3 regions of the Arthrobacter sp. 2RAF6 genome follow, and region 3 is predicted to be linked to each of the others. Evidence: riboswitches for the same ligand, from Rfam matches in the RefSeq annotation. Region 3 holds a riboswitch; each other region holds the start of a gene.
The links. Region 3 has a riboswitch for cyclic di-AMP ahead of AB4Z38_RS03325 (hypothetical protein). Riboswitches for the same ligand answer to the same signal wherever they lie in the genome.
Positions count from the first base shown of each region.

Region 1 (5,409 bases), on a different contig from region 3:
GCGTGAATCTAACACGACGGCGTCACCGCACAGCCTTATGCGAGGCTAGGCTTCTGCCATGGCATTGATAGCTCCCCGTGTGACGCCTGGCCTGCCCGCGGACGACGCCCGGAACCTGGCGCGCTCACTCCAGGACAGCAACGACATCACCGTTTTCGTCGACGGCACGGTCCACCGCTTGCCGGATGAGGCGAGGGACGCCGTCGTCGACCTCCTTGGCAGGCTGGGCCGAGGCGAAGCGGTGACCGTCAGCAGCGTAGAGGAAATGCTCACGACGTCGAGGGCGGCCGAACTCGCGGGAATCTCGCACACCTACCTGCGAAACATGACCGACCGTGGCGAAATTCCGGTGGAATACCGCGGCACACACCGCCGCATCAGGCTCGCGGACATCATGGCATGGCTGGAAAACCAGAAGAAGACGGGCGCGGGCAACGAGGAAACCACCAGCGAGTAGCGGAACGCTAGGCGAGGGCCGCTTTGAGCGCCGCGTGGACCCAATCCCGGTAGCGCTCCAGTCCCCAAGCGAAATCCAACACGAGCGACCGGTAGGTGTCCGGATGACCCACCGACCAAATCACGGCAGCAGCTTGCTCGTCGCTCATTCCGGAAGTCAATGCCCCGCGCCGCCTGAGCGCAGCCGCTGCCTCCGCATAGTTCCGCAGCCGGATTTCGGCCCGGTCCCGCTCCACCTTTGCCGCTTCGGCGTCGACGGCGGAGGCCTGCCTCATGACGCTGAACAATTGGCTGCTTCTCGGATGTACCTCGGCGAACCAGTCGGCCAACAACGCTAGGACCGCCGCGGCGTCGGCGGCTGCGGCAGTCCGCTCGCGCATAGTCTCCGGGACCGGGCGGGGAGCATCCGGGCCCGCGGCCGTCGCGTCAACCACGGCCGAGAGCAGCGCAGCCTTGTTACCCACGGAGTTGTAGATGGTCTGGATAGCCACGCCTGCTTGCTCCGCAACGGCCCCGATAGTCGTGGCCACGTATCCCCTGCTCAGAAACAGCTGCCGAGCGGCCTCCACGACGGCGGCCTTGGTTGCGACAGCTTGGGCTAACCGCCTGTCATTGTGTCGGATTTCCACGCAAAAAGAATATCATTCTAGTGACTGGAATGCTATTCTAATGACCTCGAACACCTCAGGAGGCTTCGCGATGGACAGCAATAAGCCAGTGGACACCATAGTTGTGGGCGCCGGGCAGGCAGGGCTCGCCACCGGATTCCACCTCCAGAAGCACCGGCAAGACTTCCTCATCCTGGACTCGCAGACCCGCGTCGGCGACGTGTGGCGGAACCGGTGGGATTCCTTGCGGCTCTTCACCCCGGCGCAGCACGATTCCCTTCCCGGCATGCCGTTTCCCGCCGCCCGAGGCAGCTTTCCCGGCAAAGACGCCATGGCCGAATACCTCGAGGAGTACGCCAGGAGCCGGGAACTCCCGGTACGTCATGGTGCCCACGTCGTCGGCATCGAGCGGGAGGACGGCCGGTTCCGAGTACAGTCGGGCTCCGGGTCGATCCTGGCCAAGAACGTTGTTGTTGCCACGGGCCCGAACGCACAGCCAAGGATTCCGGCGTTCGCACAGGAGCTGGATCCCGGCATCCACCAACTTCACGGAGCCGAATACACCAACCCGGACTCGGTTCCGCCCGGAGATGTCCTGGTGGTCGGCTCCGGCACCTCCGGCGTCGAAATCGCCTTGGAGCTCGCACCTACCCACCGCACTTACATTGCCGGAACCCCTCCGTTCCACATTCCGGGCCCCGTAACGCGATACGCCGGCGGGCTTTGGTGGCTCTTCATCCACAACGTGCTGAACAGATCCACCCCTATCGGCCGTAAAGTCGCAGTCGGGTTCACCCAGCACGGCGCGCCGCTGATCCGGACCTCTACGCGAGAGCTCGACGCCGCGGGAGTCGCCCGCCTGCCACGCCTGGCGGGCGCCCGCGAGGGCCAACCCCTGACTGATGAAGGCCACGCGATCCCGGTGTCCACGGTGATCTGGGCTACCGGTTACCGACCGGACTTCGGCTGGATCCGAGGACTTCCCGCGGATGAGGACGGCTGGCCGCTCACCTGTCGGGGTGCCGTGGAACAACTGCCGGGACTGTTCTTCGTGGGTATGCCGTTCCAATACGGGCTGACTTCGGGTCTCGTGGGCGGGGTCGGCCGCGACGCCGAACACGTCGCAGGACTCATCGCCGGGCGGACCCGGTAAAACCGGTCATCCCGCCCGTTATTCAAATGTGACTTTTGCATGCCGGCTGTTGTACCGTCGAGGTGCGACCCAATCCCCAACTGGGCCGCTTCCGGATTGACGCCGAGCTCTGCCGCAACCCGGAATCCGCCAGACCCGCGGCAGAGACGGGGGACCCAGAGTCTCCGGGCCTACTTCTCCACAGGCCCTTGGGGTGAAGCCGCCATGTGCGGCCGGACGGCCTCGTCCGAACCCGACAGCTAACCTCGAAGGCGTTGAGAGGCAATCACCATGTCCCCAATCATGGATCAGCCTCGCCGTGCCCAAGTGGCGCGCGAGCGCATCAAACCAACCGGACGTCGTCGGGCCAAAGACAGCGAACCGTTCATTGCTGCATCGGCTTCTGAACCTTTGATTTCGACAGCGGACCCCGCCACCACGGCAACCCCGACGACGGCGGTGCCCACCACGCGCGCGGCCGCCCGCGCAGCCGAACGGAAGAGAGCTTCCCAAGCCAGCGAAACCGCGGCCATTCCGATAGTGGGTGCCGCGACCGTGGCTGCCCCGACAGCAGAACCCGCGACAGCCGCCATTCCGGCAGTGGCTACTCCGACGGTGGCTGCCGAGACGGCTGAGCCGGCCAAAACCGAGGAGGCAGCCACAACAGCACCTCACGCGGCACCCCGGGCCAGCGTCGGTCCGGTGACCTTTTCTGGTTCGTCCTTCAGCCGTGAACCACACGCAGTCCTCAAGAAGGCCGCCAGCATCCGGACGATGAGCAACCGAATGGCAGTGGTTGCAGGAGCCCTAGGCATCTTGTTGACCGCCGGTTCCCTGGGCCAAGCCCTTGAGTTGCCCTTCTTCGGCCAGGAATCCCGCGCCCAGGACGCTGCCAGCGCGGACAGCCAAGACTCCACGCAATCCGGCGCCCCTTCCACGACGGCAAGTACTTCACCCAGCCCCGCAGCATCACCTTCGGCAGCTACCCCAAGCGCCAAGTCCGGCCAGACCTCCACGGACCCGGCGCAACATTCGCCGCAAGGACCCGCCGCCGTCGAACCGTCGAGCGTCTCGGCGCCATCGATCTCCGTCCAGGTTCCTGCCATCCCGTCAGCACTGCCCCCAAGCCTCACCCCTGCGCCTGTTCCTTCCAATCCGGTTCCGGCCCAGCCTGCACCGGCGCCCAGCCCGGATCCGACCGGGCCGACGAACCCCACCCCGACGCCGGATCCGACCGGCACGCCCTCGCCTGCGCCCACAGGTTCTTGGAAGCCGCGGAACCCGGCCAGCCCTACTCCCACGCCACAACCCACGCAGTCGGGCGTTGATCTTGGGTCGATTTTGGACGCAGCAACCAAGGCCCTGCAGTGAGGATGGGACAGCATCGAACATCTTCAGTCGAGTGGCATGGGCGATGCTGCCAAAGCAACCGGGCGCAGATCATTCAGCACCGCCCGGACCGTTGGCGCTGCAGCCTTCAGCTGAGGCAGCTCAACAAGTAAACCAGCGCGGCTTCCGGTACCAGCGGCTTCAAATCCGCGGGCGGCCCGCCCAGCGGCGCGCTTTGAGCGTTGCATGGAGTTCGAGCCGCGTCGCGCCATTCAGCGGATCTGCACCGATGAGCTGGCGGACCCTGGCGAGCCGGTTGTAGATGCTGCTGCGGTGCAGGTGGAGCTTCGTGGCCACGTCCTGCACGGAGCCGTCGCTGTCGTAAAGCAATTCGAGCACGGGCAGCAGCTCGCCGTTGCGGTCGGCATCCTCGATCTCTTGGAAATGCGCCGAGATCGAATCGTCCCAGCCACCGGGAGCCTGTAGCCGTTCGAACAACTGGTAGATCCCGGCCGAGCGGCTGTCCACGAGCTCGCCGAGTGGAGGATCGACGGCGGCAGCCTGGGCCGCGAGCTTCGACTGTCGGTAGGCCCGGCCCATCTGGCGGATGACTGAAAACGGCTCGCTGATGCCGAGTATGACGCGGTCCACCTTCCGGCCGGCGCGCTTGGCGAGTTCCAGCTGATAATGAACCAGGACTTGGGCATGCTCTGCCCGTCCGCCCGTTTCGCGGAACAACATGACCGAGTGCGTCTCGGTGCCAGCGCTGAAAAGCACGGAATCGACCCCGATAGTTGCCTGCAGCGCGGCGGAACGGTGCGTCAGGGTCGCCGCGATCGGATCCGAGACGCCGCCACTGTCCTCCGCGTCGAGCACGGTAACCAGCTGCCACGGTCCTCGGCCTTGGATCTCCTTCCATCCCGCCACGGCCGCCACCGCATTGGACTCGCCTTGGCATGCAGCCAGGAATTCCTGCTCACGGCGGCGCCGGAACTCCGATTCGGCAGTATTGGAATCGAGCAGCAACCCCGCGAGGAGGTCCAACTCGTCCCGGACGCCCGGCAACTCGGCGAGTATCGCCGTCGCGGTCTGCTCGTCAAGGTCCTGCTGGACCCAGAGGTACCCCACGCGGAATCCGCGCACCAGCAGCGGGACGCAGACGCGTCCCACCATCCCGAGTTCCTCGTTGGCGGGCACGACGACGGGACGCACCGCGGTGGCGATGCCGTGCGAGAGCTGCCACGCGCTGACGTCCACTGGGACCCGTTTGCTCAGGAGGAAGTTCACCCGCACACGGTCGGCGTGGGACTGGTTGGAACTGTAGGCGAGCAGCACGCCGTCGAGGTCTTCCAGGGAGAGTCCGCGGCCCAATTTGAGTGCGACGTCCTCGACGATTTTCTCCACGTCTTGCTGCATGGGGAAAACACTACGTTGCCCCACGAACATCAGGCGACACCTGACGCTCTCAATATCGACAAATGTCGAGTCGCGAGCGGTAAAAACCCCGGAATTCCAGGGAAGTCAGCCGCGGCGGCGATCGCCTTTCCTGTCGCCTGGCTCACAGCGGATTTATTCTGGAATCACAGTCCCCCGCAGAGAAAAAGGCCGTTGAAGCCTTTCGAACATGGAGCCCAAAATGATCATCGGTGTCCCCAAAGAGATCAAGAACAACGAATTCCGCGTTGCCATCACAGCCGCGGGCGTTCACGAGTTCCGCACCCACGGCCACACCGTCCTGGTGGAACGGGGCGCAGGCCTGGGCTCCGGAATCACGGACGAGGAATACGCGGTTGCCGGCGCGGAGATCGTGGCCGAAGCCGACGACGTCTGGGCACGCGCTGACATGGTCATGAAGGTCAAGGAACCCATCAAGGCCGAGTACCA
Region 1 is NZ_JBFRGF010000022.1:39,621-45,029, reverse strand. It holds gene AB4Z38_RS15875 (helix-turn-helix domain-containing protein) at 59-457, shown strand; gene AB4Z38_RS15870 (TetR/AcrR family transcriptional regulator) at 465-1,085, opposite strand; gene AB4Z38_RS15865 (flavin-containing monooxygenase) at 1,126-2,217, shown strand; cyclic di-AMP (ydaO/yuaA leader) riboswitch at 2,335-2,485, shown strand; gene AB4Z38_RS15860 (hypothetical protein) at 2,488-3,567, shown strand; gene AB4Z38_RS15855 (PucR family transcriptional regulator) at 3,727-4,941, opposite strand; gene ald (alanine dehydrogenase) at 5,162-5,409, shown strand, end outside.
Region 1: linked by a shared signal. The riboswitch ahead of AB4Z38_RS15860 (hypothetical protein) and the one ahead of AB4Z38_RS03325 (hypothetical protein) in region 3 are both predicted to bind cyclic di-AMP.

Region 2 (5,409 bases), on a different contig from region 3:
GTGACCCGCAACTCCCGCTCCAAAGTGGTCACGGTCAGCGAGCTTGGCCTGCTGCCGTCGGAGGACTCCATCCTCGCTCCTGAATGGGTGCCTTGGGCAAAGCGCGTCCGTCCGGAGGACGAGGCCACCGCGGCCGAAGAATTGGCGGAGGAGGCCGGCGTCCCCGTTGACGCGGACGACGACGGCGGCCACTCCGGTGACGAACAAGAGAGCGACGACGCCGACGACATCGAGGCTGACTAGCCCTTGGCGGACCCGGCGAGTGAATTTCGTGAAGGTGGAAACTGATGTCCACCTTCAAATCGCTGGGTGTCCTTAACTACCGCATTTGGTTCATTGGTGCCCTCATTTCCAACGTCGGCACCTGGATGCAGCGGACGGCCCAGGACTGGCTGGTCTTCGCCCATCTGAGCAACCACGATGCCGGCGCGATGGGCGTGACCTTGGCCCTCCAATTGGGCCCGCAGCTTTTCCTGGCCCCCTGGGCCGGACTGCTTGCCGACCGCTACAGCCGGCGCAGCCTCCTGGTCATGACCCAATCGGCCATGGCGGTCCTGAGCACTGGCTTGGGACTCCTGGTCCTGAGCGGGGCAGCGCAGCTGTGGCATGTCTATGTGTTCGCGCTCTTGCTTGGTGTCGTCTCGGCACTCGACGCCCCGGTTCGCCAGACGTTCGTTTCGGAGCTGGTCAAGGAGGACTATCTTTCCAACGCGGTTGCCTTGAACAGCGCATCCTTCAACGTTGCCCGCATGATCGGTCCCGCCGTGGCCGGCGTGCTGACGGTGGCTGTGGGGCCGGGCTGGGTATTCATGATCAATACCCTGACCTTCCTCGCAATGCTTGGCGCGATCAGGGCCATCCCCCTTTCCTCCTTGCGCGTGCAGCCCCGGGCCGCCGCGGGCAAGGGCCGCATCCGTGAAGGGCTTCGCTATGTCCGCAATCGCCCGGACATTGTGGTCGTCCTCGTCGCGATCTTCATCATGGGCACGTTCGGCCTGAACTTCGTCCTCTTCATCGCGGCCATGGTCGGCACGGAGTTCGGCATGGACGCGGGGGCATTCGGGCTGCTCAACTCGGTCATGGCGATCGGCTCCGTCGCAGGAGCATTGCTGGCCGCCCGGCGCGGGCGGCCACGGATGCGGCTCATCTTCGCGGCGGCGGCCGGGTTCGGCCTTGCGAGCGGACTGGCTGCCCTGGCGCCGAATTACACCATGTTCGCCTTGGCGCTGATTCCCTGCGGACTGTTTGCCCTGACCATGATCACGAGCGCCAACGGCTACGTGCAGTCCACCACGGAACCTGTCATGCGCGGCAGGGTCATGGCACTCTACATGGCCATCTTCATGGGTGGGACGCCCATCGGTGCACCGTTCGTCGGATGGGTGTCCAACGTGGCCGGACCCCGATGGGCTGTGGGCGTGGCCGCCGCCGCGGGCGCCAGCACCGCCGTCGTCGGCATCGTGTGGATCATCCGCGCGCGCCAGCTGCGGCTCCGTTTCGATAGCAGCGCCCGCGGGATGCGGTTCTTCCGCATTGAGTCCCAGGGCGCGGGTGGTTCTATTAAAAGGGCTAGCGCCGCCCGGGATCCCCACCCGGGCGACGCCGACGAGTCCTGACCGCGGGAACGCCGCAGTCCCTTACTTCTTCAGTTCGCCCACCACGTAGTCGATGCTGGCGAGCAATGCAGAGACGTCGTCCGGCTCGATGGCAACGAAGGTAGCGATGCGCAGCTGGTTGCGGCCCAGCTTGCGGTACGGTTCCGTGTCCACGATCCCGTTGGCGCGCAGCACCTTGGCGATGGCCGCGGCATCGATCGAATCATCGAAATCGATCGTGGCGATGACATTGGAGCGGTCCTCGGCCTTCGCGACGAACGGGGTGGCGTACTCGGAAGCCTCGGCCCAGTTGTAGATGCGGCTTGCGGAATCCGCTGTGCGTCCGGAAGCGAAGTCCAGGCCACCGTTCTTGTTGAGCCACTGGACCTGCGCATCCAATGTCACCAAGGTGGACAGGGACGGCGTGTTGTAGGTCTGGTTGAGCTTCGAGTTGTCGATAGCCGTCTGCAGGTCGAGGAAATCCGGGATCCAGCGGCCGCTTGCCTTGATGCGGGCGGCGCGCTCCAGGGCTGCGGGGGAGAAGAGGCCGAGCCACAGGCCGCCGTCGGAGGCAAAGTTCTTTTGCGGCGCGAAGTAGTAGACGTCAGCCTCGGCAACATCAACGTCCAGGCCGCCGGCTGCGGACGTCGCGTCAACCAGGACCAGAGCCCCGTCGTCGCTGCCTTGGACACGCTTGACCGGAGCGGCCACACCCGTCGAGGTTTCGTTCTGTGGCCACGCGTACACGTCCACGCCTGCTTCGGCCTGGGAAACCGGCCGGGTGCCAGGCTCGGACTTGATGATGGACGAAGCTTCCAGGAACGGTGCCTTGTTGGTCGCCGAAGCGAACTTGGAACCGAACTCACCGAAGGAGAGGTGCTGGGCCTTCTTCTCGACCAGGCCGAAGCTGGCGACATCCCAGAACGCGGTGGAGCCTCCGACGCCGAGAATCACCTCGTAGCCCTCGGGTGCACGGAAGAACTGGCTAAGTCCCTCGCGGACCGAGCCCACCAGGTTCTTGACCGGTGCCTGGCGGTGGGAGGTGCCGAGGATCGTCGTCGAGGCGGCGGAAAGTGCCTCGATCTGCTCCGGGCGGACCTTGGAGGGCCCGGCACCGAAGCGGCCGTCCTTGGGCAGCAAATCGGCAGGGATGGTGATGCTGTTGTCGCTCACGGGATGCTCCAATGGTGAAGTAGCGGCCTAGATGGGTCGTGGCAGGCGGCAAGCTGCCCCTTCGACTCCCCAATTCTGCCTGACGCCGCAGGCGGGGGCAGAACCGAAGGTGTCATAGTCCGCCACGTGGAAAGCATTTGTTCGGCTGGCTCTGGACGGGGCACGAGAATTATTCGGAGTAATTCCAAATAAGCTAAGCTTGGAGCTGGCGCCCGGACCGGGACCGCCGGCGGTTCGGCCACCTGTTCGACCACTGAGGCGGCTGCGGTACGGTGGAAAATACGCAAGATACTGCGCTCGAGGAGCTGAGCTGGATGACGGATCTGATCGATACCACTGAGATGTATCTTCGGACCATTTTGGAGCTTGAAGAAGAGAACATCGTGGCTCTTCGCGCACGCATCGCCGAGCGCTTGCGGCACTCGGGCCCCACTGTTTCCCAGACGATCGGACGGATGGAGCGCGACGGCCTGGTGATTGTGTCCAATGACCGGCACCTTGAGCTGACTGAAACGGGCCGGAAACGCGCCACCGAGGTGATGCGCAAGCACCGGCTCGCCGAACGGCTCCTGGCAGATGTCATCGGACTGGACTGGGCCTACGTCCACGACGAAGCCTGCCGCTGGGAGCATGTCATGAGTGAGCGCGTGGAACGGCGGCTCTACGAGCTGCTGGACCACCCGACGGAATCGCCCTATGGCAACCCCATTCCCGGACTCGAAGCGCTGGGTGGAGTCGCGTCCCACGCCTTTACGGATGGCGTGGTCAACCTACTTGACGCGATGAACGAATACTCACCTGAAAACCGGGTCACTGTCAGCCGGCTGGCTGAACCGATCCAGGTGGAACCGGAACTTCTCGTGCAGCTGGACGAGGGCGGAATCCGGCCCGGCGCCAGGGTTTCCCTGGAACGTGTGGGGGAGTACATCTCCGTTCGCGTGCCCAATATCGACGGCGCGCTGGAACTGCCGCCTGAGGTTGCCTCGCACGTATTTGTCACGGTCGCCTAGCCGGCCCGGCGAGGCGACCGGCAAAGATAACGAAATTATTACCGCGGGGCCTTAATCCCCTATAGTTTGTTACTGGCGCCGATACCAAAGCGTTACCTGATCCGAAGCCGAGTTCTGCCAGCGGATCAGGTGGATTAGTCCATTCACTGGCAGAAGCGGAGGAACCACCATCGGCTGTCGAAAGACGGCCTTGGGGTGAAGTCCGCAGCGGAAGTGCAAAAAGTGCGGGGCCCTTCGGGTAGCTCTGCGCTTCGCGCCCTTCGCGCGGACCGGGTCCACGATCTCTCTGGCCCGAATCCGACAGCTAACTTCGCAGGCTTGCCAGAGAGGAAAACCTTGACCACGCAGAACACCAGGGGCCGCAGGCGCGCGTCCGGTCCTACTGCTGAGCTGCGGAGCACGAGCGCCGTCGAGCACGAGCGGCCCCGCGATCCCCATCGCGAACTTCGCCGCCGCAAGGGTCCTTTTCGGCAGATGGCCGAGTTCGCCGCGGCGAGCGGGGCGGGACAGAAGGCCGGAGTGGCCCTTGCCACGACGGGCCTCATCCTGACGGTCGCCATGCCGGGAACCGGCGCCATGACGGCCACGGCCGAATCAAACCAGGCCGCCTCGGCAGTAGGCACCCAGCCTGAGATTCCGGCCGCCGCAAGCGCCACGATCGACTTCAGCCGTGCTGCGGTTTCCACCACGGGGGATCCGGACAGCAAGCTCAAGCAGCTCTTGAGTGCGCAGTCCGTCGGCACCATCAAGACGTCGTCATCCAAGGGCACCCTGGGGGCGCCGTTGGACACCCTGACCACGGCCTCGCCTTTCGGCTACCGCGTGAATCCCATCACGGGCGGTTTGGGTGAGTTCCACCGAGGCCAGGACTTCGTGGCCCAGTGCGGCACCCCCGTCCATGCTGCCGCGGCCGGCAAGGTCACTTTCGCCGGCTGGCATCCGTATGGCGGCGGCAACCGCATTGTGGTGGACCATGGCAACGGCCTGGAAACCACGTACAACCATTTGTCTTCGTTCAACGTCCAGGTGGGCCAAACGGTCAGCCGTGGCGATGTCATCGCATTGAGCGGCACCACCGGCGCCTCCACGGGCTGCCACCTCCATTTTGAAGTCATGGTCAACGGCGACGTCGTTGACCCCCTGGGCTGGCTGTAGCCAATCCGATGGAAGCCTCTCGCATGCTTGTCACGCTCCGTGACCTGAATGTGACATTCAGCCAAAACTCATGTACCGTCTAAGACGCATCAACTTTTAGAGAGTTGATGCACTCGAGTGGATTGCCTAGCTCTGCCACTGCTCGAGGTTCCGTTCGCAAAACATCGTCTGGCAGAGGCGGGGGACCCACTTTTGGTCATCTTCACCGATGGCCTTGGGGTTAAGTCGCACAACTTCCGAGAGGGAGAAGTGTGGCCGGATGACTCCCATCCGAATCCGACAGCTTACCTCGCGGGCATAGGGAGAGGCCTCTTAACGTGTCTTCACGCTCTACTGTTGCGCGCCATCGTGCCGCGGTCACCAAGACCAACTCGCTTGCCGTTATCGCTAAGACTGTCGGCAGCAACGCCGGTGGCGTAGGCCGTCAGGCAGCAGTTATCGCAGCTGCTTCCGGTCTGGTGCTCACTAGCGGTATC
Region 2 is NZ_JBFRGF010000015.1:53,865-59,273, reverse strand. It holds gene AB4Z38_RS12665 (DUF3027 domain-containing protein) at 1-243, shown strand, start outside; gene AB4Z38_RS12660 (MFS transporter) at 288-1,616, shown strand; gene serC (phosphoserine transaminase) at 1,638-2,768, opposite strand; gene AB4Z38_RS12650 (metal-dependent transcriptional regulator) at 3,083-3,778, shown strand; cyclic di-AMP (ydaO/yuaA leader) riboswitch at 3,905-4,112, shown strand; gene AB4Z38_RS12645 (M23 family metallopeptidase) at 4,115-4,933, shown strand; cyclic di-AMP (ydaO/yuaA leader) riboswitch at 5,079-5,245, shown strand; gene AB4Z38_RS12640 (NlpC/P60 family protein) at 5,251-5,409, shown strand, end outside.
Region 2: linked by a shared signal. The riboswitch ahead of AB4Z38_RS12645 (M23 family metallopeptidase) and the one ahead of AB4Z38_RS03325 (hypothetical protein) in region 3 are both predicted to bind cyclic di-AMP.

Region 3 (5,409 bases):
ATTTCGGCGGGCAAGCCAACATCGTGGAGCTCTACATCTCATACCTGCGCAAGAAGATCGAGGCCAACCACCCGCCCATGATCCACACGGTGCGTGGAGCAGGCTACGTCATCAAGCCTGCCGAATAGCCGGGGCTCCGAATGTCCGCACTCTCGGGTATCCCCCGCCAGACCGACCACAGCTGGTTCAATCCTTCCACCTGGCACTTGCGCACGCGCTTGATCCTTCTCTCCATGGCTCTCCTCGTGGCCATCTGCGGTGCCGTCGGGATAGTCAGCTACGCCTCCATGGATGTGTTCCTCACGAAGCAGCTGGACCAGCAGCTGGCGCAGGCCTCCCATGGCCGCCCGCCGCAAGGCAATCCTGGCGGCCGTCCGGACCCCCTGGATCCCCGGGGTCAGAGCATCGGCACGCTGAATGCGCGCATTCTTGCCGGTCAGGTGAGCAGCGATGCTGGATTCTTGTCCTCCGATGCGACCCGTGCGCCGTTGTCGCCCAGCGACGCTCAAATCCTGTCGGCGCTCCCCTCCGATGGCCGCCCGGTTGATCGCACCCTGTCCAATGGCGGCTACCGGCTCGTGGCCGCCGAAACCCCTTACGGCGATGTTGTCATCACGGGGCTGCCACTCGCCTCGAAGGAGGACACCGAGGCCTCGCTCGTCTGGACCATGGTGCTCGTATCCTTGGGCGGGCTGGTCCTGATCGGGCTGGCCGGAACCGTGCTCATCCGCCGCACCATGCGCCCCCTGGAGCAACTCTCCGACGTCGCCACGAAGGTATCGAAACTTCCGCTCGACGCCGGTGAGGTGGCACTCGCGGTGCGCGTTCCGGCGTCGGCGGCCCATCCGAGCACGGAAGTGGGAAGCGTCGGCCATGCTTTGAACCTGATGCTGGACAATGTTTCCAGCGCCCTCGAGGCACGCCAGCAAAGCGAAACAAAGGTGCGTCAGTTCGTGGCCGACGCGTCCCACGAACTACGCACTCCGCTGACCGCCATCCGCGGCTATACCGAGCTCTTGCGCATGACGGAGACGTTCACCGAGGACGGGCGCAAGTCACTGGGCCGGGTGCAGAGCCAGTCGGAACGCATGACCACCCTCGTGGAGGACCTCCTTCTGTTGGCCCGGCTGGACGAAGGGAAGGCCCCGGAGTTCACCGATGTGGACCTCACGCAGCTGGTGATCGAGACCGTCAGCGACGAGAAAGTCATGGCCCCGGAGCACATCTGGCAGCTCAAGCTCCCGGATGAGCCCCTCACGGTCCGCGGCGACACCACTCAACTCCACCAGGTTTTGGCGAATCTGCTCTCCAATGCCCGCAAGCACACGGAGGCGGGAACCACCGTGGTCACGGGCGTCGTGCGTTCCGCCGACGGCAGCGCCGTGGTGACAGTGACCGACAACGGGCCGGGCATCCCGCCTGAATTCCAGGGCAGGATCTTCTCCCGCTTTGCCCGTGCCGACGCCGCCCGATCGGGTTCCGAAGGCACGTCCGGGCTCGGCTTGTCGATTGTGGAATCCATTGTCCAGGCGCATGGTGGAACCGTCGAAGTGGCGTCGCGGCCCGGCCGGACGGAATTTGCGGTGCGGCTTCCGGCGCTCAGGACCGCCACGGCCTGAAGGGCCACCCAGGAGGGCGCGACGCCGGTGCGCGGCGCGCGCAAGTCGACGCACCGGCGTCGTGATCTCCGTTACCTAAATGTGACTTGAGCTGAATCCTCCTGTACCGTCGAATAGGTGCGCTGGATCATTCCGGCCACCGCCGGGTAGGCGCCGAGCTCTGCCCCTCCCCGGTGCCCAACAGTCCAGGCAGAGACGGGGGACCCAGGTCTCCGGGCAAGCGCTCATGTTGAGCCAGCCCTAGGGGTGAAGCCGTACCGCCACGATTTCCCGTGGCCACGGCCGGATGACCTCATCCGAATCCGACAGCTAACTCCGCAGGCGTCGAGAGGCAATCACCATGTCTGATTCCAGGAATCAGTCGCGCTCTGTTGCGCGCCACCGCGGCGAACCAGCCCGGAAAAACAAGTCACGTTCCACATTGAGGCGAGCCGCCTCGAACCTCGGCACCGGCCAGCGCATGGCCGTTGTTGCCGGCGTCGTTGCTGTGTTCCTTGGTGCAGGTGCCGCCACCCAGGCCGCCGGACAGGCCATTAATGCCCAGGACATGAGCCGCACGTCCGAATCCCGCACGACGGATCACTCAGCCACGCCATCGGCCAGCGCAAGCGCAAGCCCCAAGCCGAGCGCCGCGCCGACGCCGAGCCAGGCAGCCGCCCCCGCTCCGGCCGCCGTTGCGCCCCAGGCTGCCGCGCCGGCCGCCCCCGTGGCACCCCCTGCGCCAGCAGCCCCGGCCGCACCCGTCGCCGTCGATGATCCCTCCGGCGCCCAGGCCTATGCCGCAAGCATCCTTCCCTCCTACGGTTGGGGCCAGGGCGAAATGTCAGCACTGATCACCTTGTGGAACAAGGAATCGGACTGGCGCACCACTGCCACCAACGCCTCCAGCGGCGCTTACGGCATTGGGCAGTCGCTGCCGGCCGAAAAGATGGCGTCCGAAGGCGCTGACTGGCAGACCAACTACCAGACGCAGATCCGCTGGGGCCTGAACTACATCAAGGAACGCTACGGATCGCCGTCGGCAGCGTGGTCCTTCCACTTGGTCCACAACTGGTACTAAACCAAGATCCACGCACAAATACGTCGAGGTCCGTCCCTTCAGGGGCGGACCTCGACGTATTTTGGCCAGGCATGTGATTCGCCACGCCGGTGATACATCCACAGCCACGTCACAGGTTCCGCCTAAAGCCTTCATATTCTGCGACGGCACTCTGGATACATGACGCTCATCGAATCCACCTCCGGAACCCTGAAGGACCCCGCGGTGGTGCCGCCGGGCCTTACCATCCAAGCCAAGACCCCCATTCAACGCAGCACAGGGCGGCGCGCCCCCGTGGACACCCACACCGCCATCCCGGTCCTCGATGTCACCATCCCCGTCTTCAACGAGGAACGCGACCTCGAAGAGTGCCTGCGCAGGCTTCACGGCCACTTGCGCGAATCCTTCCCACATGGCTTCCGCATCACCGTGGCGGACAACGCGAGCACGGACAGCACCTTGAAGATCGCGGACCGCGTGGCAAGGGAACTGCCTGAGCTCGCGGTTGTCCACCTTGAGGAAAAGGGACGCGGTAACGCCCTGCGCAAGGTGTGGCTGGCATCGCCGTCGCCGGTTCTCGCTTACATGGACGTGGATCTCTCCACGGACCTTGCCGCGCTGGCGCCCCTTTTGGCGCCACTGATCTCCGGCCATTCGGACCTCGCAATCGGCACACGGCTGACCCGGAACTCGCGGGTTGTCCGCGGCCCCAAGCGCGAGTTCATTTCGCGTAGCTACAACTTGATGCTGCACTCGTTCATGGGTGCGCGCTTCAGCGATGCCCAGTGCGGTTTCAAGGCGATCCGGGCAGATGTCGCACAGCAGATCCTCCCCCACACCATGGACAACTCGTGGTTCTTCGATACTGAACTCCTGGTCCTCGCCGAACGCTGCGGCCTCCGGGTCCACGAGGTTCCCGTCGACTGGATTGACGATCCCAATTCGAGCGTCGACGTGGTGCGCACCGCCCTGGCCGACATCCGAGGCATGGTCCGGCTCACCCGGGATCTCGTCTCGGGCCGCATCCCCATTCCGGAACTGCGGGCAGCACTTGCACGCGGGCCGCTTCCGGCGTCGTCACGTACTGCCGAGCAGAGCCCGCGCAGCAGCCTTTTCGGGCAACTAGTCCGGTTCGCCGCGATCGGCGCTGCGTCCACCCTCGCCTATGTGCTCATCTTCCTGTTCTGCCGCGGCTTCATGGACCCCCAGCTGGCCAACTTCCTCGCGCTGCTCGTCACGGCCATCGCCAACACCGGAGCCAACCGGCGCTTCACCTTCGGCATCCAGGGCGGCAATCCCGTTCGGCACCACTTCGAGGGATTGATCGTCTTCGGGATCGGCCTCGCGCTCACCTCAGGGGCACTCGCCTTGGTGCACAGTACGACGACGCCGGACCGTTGGGGCGAGCTCCTCACCGTCGTCGCGGCGAACCTCGCCGCCACCGCGGTCCGCTTCCTCTTGTTCCGACTTTGGGTCTTCCGACAGCCTGCCGCGCAGGCGACTGCGCCCGCCACACAAACCAAATCGCGCACAGAAACGGCAGCATCATGACCTCCACGATTACTCCCGCAAGCACAGGACCGGCCGGAACCGACTCATCCGCCGCCGTCGGGACTGCCCCAGCACCGCAGGGCCGTCACTCGACGGGCCCGTCAACCCCCGATGCCACGCCGGGTTGGACGCGATACGCCTTTGGCCGGCAGCCCCGCTGGGTGCGGCCGTCCGCCGCCGGACTCCTCATGGCCACCGCCTTCCTGTATCTCTGGAACCTCGCGGCCACCGGCTATGGAAACTCCTTCTACGCCGCGGCCATCCAGGCCGGCACCAAGGACTGGACGGCGTTTCTGTTCGGTTCGCTCGACGCCGGCAACGCCATCACCGTGGACAAGCCGCCGGCCTCTCTGTGGATCCCTGCTTTGGCAGGCCGGATCTTCGGCTTCTCGCCCCTGAGCATGCTGGTTCCCGAGGCGCTCATGGGCGTAGCCGCCGTCGGTTTCCTCTATTTGACGGTCAAGCGGGTCTCCGGACCAGGCGCGGGCTTGTTGGCCGGTGGCGCTCTGGCACTGACCCCGGTGGCCGCGCTCATGTTCCGCTTCAACAATCCCGACGCCATGCTGACCCTGTGCCTGGTGCTCGCGGCCTACTTCACTACTCGTGCCATCGAACGGGCAGGCTGGAAGTGGCTCGCCGCGGCCGGCGCCGTAGTTGGCCTCGCGTTCCTGAGCAAAATGCTGCAGGGTTTCCTGATTGTTCCAGGCCTCGGACTCGCGTATCTCTGGGCCGCACCTACCCCGTTGCGGCGGAGGCTGCTGCACCTGTTCGGCGCGTTGGCCGGTATCGCCGTAGTGGCTGGCAGCTATGTCGCGATCTTCCAGCTGACCCCGGCTTCGGCACGGCCTTACATGGCGGGATCGACAACCAACAGCTTCCTCGAGCTGACCTTTGGCTACAACGGGCTGTCCCGCATCACCGGTTCGGGCGAGGGCACGCCCGGCGGAGGCGGCGCTGGAGCACCCGCTGGCGGTTTGGGTGCGTTCGGCGGCGGGGGCGGTGGCGGTAACACCGGTTTCGGTGGAGCTGCCGGGATCGCCCGCATGTTCGGCACAAGCTTTGGTGCTGAGGTCTCCTGGCTTCTTCCTGCAGCGCTGATTCTGCTGGCAGCTGGCCTATGGTTCACCCGCCGGGAAGCGCGAGCCTCCCGCACCCGTGCCGCGCTCATCCTCTGGGGTGGCTGGCTTTTGGTCACAGCGG
Region 3 is NZ_JBFRGF010000003.1:132,152-137,560, reverse strand. It holds gene AB4Z38_RS03335 (response regulator transcription factor) at 1-128, shown strand, start outside; gene AB4Z38_RS03330 (ATP-binding protein) at 141-1,619, shown strand; cyclic di-AMP (ydaO/yuaA leader) riboswitch at 1,784-1,957, shown strand; gene AB4Z38_RS03325 (hypothetical protein) at 1,960-2,679, shown strand; gene AB4Z38_RS03320 (glycosyltransferase) at 2,839-4,209, shown strand; gene AB4Z38_RS03315 (ArnT family glycosyltransferase) at 4,206-5,409, shown strand, end outside.